Regions from separate parts of the Pseudomonas phenolilytica genome, predicted to be linked through region 1. Evidence: predicted binding sites of a transcription regulator. Region 1 holds the regulator's gene; the other holds the start of a gene.
The links. The regulator FliA, encoded in region 1, starts transcription of late flagellar genes. The targets are predictions, from matches to a motif close to CTAAAGTTTNNNNNNNNNNNGCCGNTAA.
Positions count from the first base shown of each region.

Region 2: the regulator FliA is predicted to act here: its motif matches at 1,056-1,083, upstream of HU825_RS13495 (flagellin).

Region 1 is NZ_CP058908.1:3,747,419-3,749,621, reverse strand. It holds gene flhF (flagellar biosynthesis GTPase FlhF) at 1-104, shown strand, start outside; gene fleN (flagellar synthesis regulator FleN) at 195-1,019, shown strand; gene fliA (RNA polymerase sigma factor FliA) at 1,016-1,762, shown strand; gene HU825_RS17855 (chemotaxis response regulator CheY) at 1,836-2,203, shown strand, end outside.
Region 2 is NZ_CP058908.1:2,795,833-2,798,035, reverse strand. It holds gene HU825_RS13495 (flagellin) at 1-841, opposite strand, end outside; gene ligA (NAD-dependent DNA ligase LigA) at 1,170-2,203, opposite strand, start outside.

The sequences.
Region 1 (2,203 bases):
TCAGTCGGGCGGTGAGCCTGCAATCCGGCGAGGAGCCGAGCGAGGAAACGATGGCCGATATGTTCGCCGGCCTGTACAACGAATCATCGCGGCGAGCGGGCTGAAGCGGCAGTGCGTTACTCGGATAAACCTGATGCATTCGAGCTGAATGCATCGCCGGCCTTGCAGGCCGAGCAACATATAGGCGTTTGAACATGGGTATGCATCCCGTACAGGTGATTGCGGTGACCGGCGGCAAGGGTGGCGTCGGCAAGACCAACGTGTCGGTCAATCTGGCACTGGCGCTGGCCGAACTCGGGCGGCGGGTGGTGTTGCTCGACGCCGACCTCGGGCTGGCCAATGTCGACGTGCTGCTGGGGCTGACCACCAAGCGCACGCTTGCCGACGTGATTGCCGGTGAATGCGACCTGCGCGACGTGCTCATCCAGGGGCCGGGCGGCATCCGCATCGTGCCGGCGGCATCCGGCACGCAAAGCATGGTGCAGCTGTCCTCGCTGCAGCACGCCGGCCTGATTCAGGCGTTCAGCGAGATCGAGGATCTCGACGTACTGATCATCGACACCGCCGCCGGCATCGGCGAGGCGGTGGTCAGCTTCGTGCGCGCCGCGCACGAGGTGCTGCTGGTGGTCACCGATGAGCCGACCTCGATCACCGACGCCTATGCTCTGATCAAGCTGCTCAATCGCGACTACGGCATCAATCGCTTTCGCGTGCTGGCCAACATGGCGCACGCCCCGCAGGAAGGGCGCAATCTGTTCGCCAAGCTGACCAAGGTCACCGAGCGCTTCCTCGACGTCGCGCTGCAATACGTCGGTGCGATTCCCTACGACGAAGCCGTGCGCAAGGCCGTTCAGAAGCAGCGTGCAGTCTACGAGGCTTATCCGCGGTCAAAATGCGCATTGGCATTCAAGGCCATCGCGCAGAAAGTCGATACCTGGCCGCTGCCGGCCACGCCGCGCGGGCATCTTGAATTCTTCGTCGAGCGCCTGATCAGGCCGGCGAACGACACTCACGAATGACAGCTGCTGGATTCGCTATGTATTACAGCAAGGCTCAGGCGAAGGATGCCCAGCATCGTTTGATCGACCAGTATGCGCCGCTGGTCAAGCGCATTGCCTATCACCTGCTCGCACGGCTGCCGGCCAGCGTCCAGGTCGACGACCTGATCCAGGCCGGAATGATCGGCCTGCTGGAGGCGGCAAAGAAGTACGACGCCGGCAAAGGCGCCAGCTTCGAAACCTACGCCGGTATCCGCATCCGCGGCACCATGCTCGACGAGGTGCGCAAGGGCGACTGGGCGCCGCGTTCGGTGCATCGCAACTCGCGCATGGTCAGCGAGGCGATTCGCGCCATCGAAGCGAAAACCGGACGTGACGCTAAAGATCATGAGGTTGCGGCCGAACTTAAGCTCAGCCTCGATGAGTACTACAGCATTCTCGGCGACACCCTGGGCAGCCGCCTGTTCAGCTTCGACGACCTGTTGCAGGACGGCGAACATGGCGAGTTGCACGACGATGCCGCTAGCACTCATTCCGAGCCGTTTCGCGATCTCGAGGACGAGCGTTTCCAGCAGGCGCTGGCCGATGCCATCACCAACCTGCCCGAACGCGAAAAACTGGTGCTGTCGCTGTACTACGACGAAGAGTTGAATTTGAAGGAAATCGGTCAGGTGCTCGGCGTCAGCGAGTCACGGGTCAGTCAGCTGCATAGCCAGTGCGCCGCCCGTCTGCGTGCCCGCCTCGGCGAATGGCGGGCGAGCTGACCGGTACCCTCACTGCGAGACGTGCTCGGTTGCCGAGATTTTGGGATTTACGGAGGTCGACTTGGACAAGAACATGAAAATCCTCATCGTCGATGACTTCTCGACGATGAGACGAATCATCAAGAACCTCCTGCGAGACCTGGGGTTCACCAACACCGCCGAGGCCGACGACGGCACCACCGCGTTGCCGATGCTCAAGAGCGGCAGCTTCGATTTCCTCGTCACCGACTGGAACATGCCGGGTATGAGCGGCATCGACCTGCTGCGCCACGTGCGTGCCGACGAGCGCCTCAAGCACCTGCCGGTGCTGATGGTGACGGCCGAAGCCAAGCGCGATCAGATCATCGAAGCGGCTCAGGCCGGCGTTAACGGTTACGTCGTCAAGCCCTTCACTGCCCAGGTGCTCAAGGAGAAGATCGAAAAGATCTTCGAGCGCGTCAA
Region 2 (2,203 bases), 950 kb from region 1:
AGTCAGCTGGATTCGCAATCACCGCACTAATCGTGGCAGCCCCGCCGGCAGAATCTCCAGTAAGACTGAATGCCACTGTGCCCGCAATATTCAGCCCCGAGAGCTCAACACCTGTTCTAGCGTCAGCAGTTACACCAGTACTTCCGGTCACGAGATTGATTGCGGAAGCTGCCGCCGCCGCAGAACCTGCCGGTATATTGTCTGTAGATTTTGAACCGGCAGGGCCAGTGATATTCAAAGAAGCAATTGCACCACCAATCGTTGAAACAGGGGCAGTCGCTCCAGCCCCCACCGCACCCAAACCGGTGCCAGCCATATCGAAGCGATTTGCTCCGATACTGTTTGCACTTGCGGAGTTCAGCGAAACACCGATTGTTTCATTAGCCTGAGCACCCACCTGAAAGAGCTTGGTACCAAACTCACCGTTAATCAGCTTTTGCCCACCGAAAGTGGTAGTTTCGGCGATTCGGTTCAGCTCTTGCTTGAGCGACGAAACTTCTTCGTTCAGGGCTTGGCGCTCGGTAGTGGAGTTGGAACCATTCGCCGACTGGAGCGACAGATCGCGCATACGCTGCAGAATATTCGTAGATTGCTGAAGGGCGCCTTCGGCTGTTTGCGCCAAAGAAATCCCATCATTAGCGTTCCGCACTGCAACGCCAAGACCATTCACCTGACTGGTCAGACGATTCGAAATCTGCAGGCCGGCAGCATCGTCCTTGGCGCTGTTGATACGGCTACCTGTGGACAGGCGCTGCATGGAGGTGGCCAGCGCGTTGGAAGAGTTGCTGAGATTACGCTGAGTATTCAGCGACGCGATGTTGGTATTGACAGTAAGAGCCATGGTGTTTGCCTCCAAGGGCGCTAGTTACTTTGGTTGCCTGAGCTTGCGACTCCGGGCCGGCTTGTGCCCAGGCACCCATTGAGTTCGCATTCGATTAGCTTATCGGCGTCGTTTCGGTGAGCTTTAGGAGGCGTTTGAAAAAATTTGCAAGCCCCGCAGACAACCTGTACGACACCGGCGAACTCGGAACCACACGCGAGTCCACCTGCCCAGCTTTTCGGACGAGGCGGCGAATTCTTTAATGTCAAGGGCGAGAACGAAACGCCCCGCGACGGCACCACCGCGGATGACGTTGATGAAGACGCGCACTCGGGCATTGCCGGCCGCGCTAGGCTTGCAGCTGACCGAGGTGCCGCAGGAAGGTTTCTTCGTTGAGCACGGTGAGCCCCAGCTCGTTGGCCTTGGTCAACTTCGAGCCGGCACCCGGTCCCGCTACAACCACGCTGGTCTTCGCTGATACCGAGCCGGACACCTTCGCCCCCAAAGCTTCGAGTCGCGCCTTGGCGTCGTCGCGGCTCATGCTTTCCAGCGTGCCGGTCAGCACCCAGGTCTGGCCGGCCAGTGGCAGGCCTGCTGCGACTTTCTTCTCGCTCTCCCAGTGCATGCCGAACTCGCGCAATTGGGCTTCGATGGCCCGGGCGCGCTCGGCGTTCGCGGACTTGTCGAAGTAATCGCGCAGCGAGCGCGCGGCCTTCTCGGTGAGACGTTCGACCTGGCGCAGATCGAGCCAGTCGGCGGCGATGATCGCGTCCAGGCTACCGAAGCGCGCTGCCAGACGCTGGGCGCCGGTGCTGGCGATGAACGGAATGTTCAGCTTGTCGAGCAGGCCGGCCAGGGTGGCGCACGCGGCGAACTCCGGATGCAATTCCCCCTCCCCCTGCAACTCCACGCCACGCTCGCGCAGTTGCGCGATGACTGTGCGGTTGTGCTCGTCCTCGAAGAAACTGTGGATCTCGTGCGCGACTTCCAGGCCGACGTCGGGCAGGTACACCAGCACGTTCGGCAATGCACATGCGATGCGATCCAGCGAGCCCAGCGCTCGCGCCAGCAACTTGGCGGTTTCCTCGCCGACATCGGGGATGCCGAGGGCGAAGATGAAACGCGCCAGCGTGGGCTTGCGGCTGGCGTCAATGGCGTCGAGCAAGTTGCGCGTGGAGAGATCGGCGAAGCCTTCCAACTCGACTATCTGCTCGTACGACAGGCAATAAAGGTCAGCGGGCGAGCCGACCAGACCGCGATCGACCAACTGCTCGACGATCTTGTCGCCTAGCCCGTCGATATCCATTGCGCGGCGCGAGACGAAGTGGATGATCGCCTGCTTCAGCTGCGCCTGGCACGCCAGCCGGCCGACGCAACGGTAGA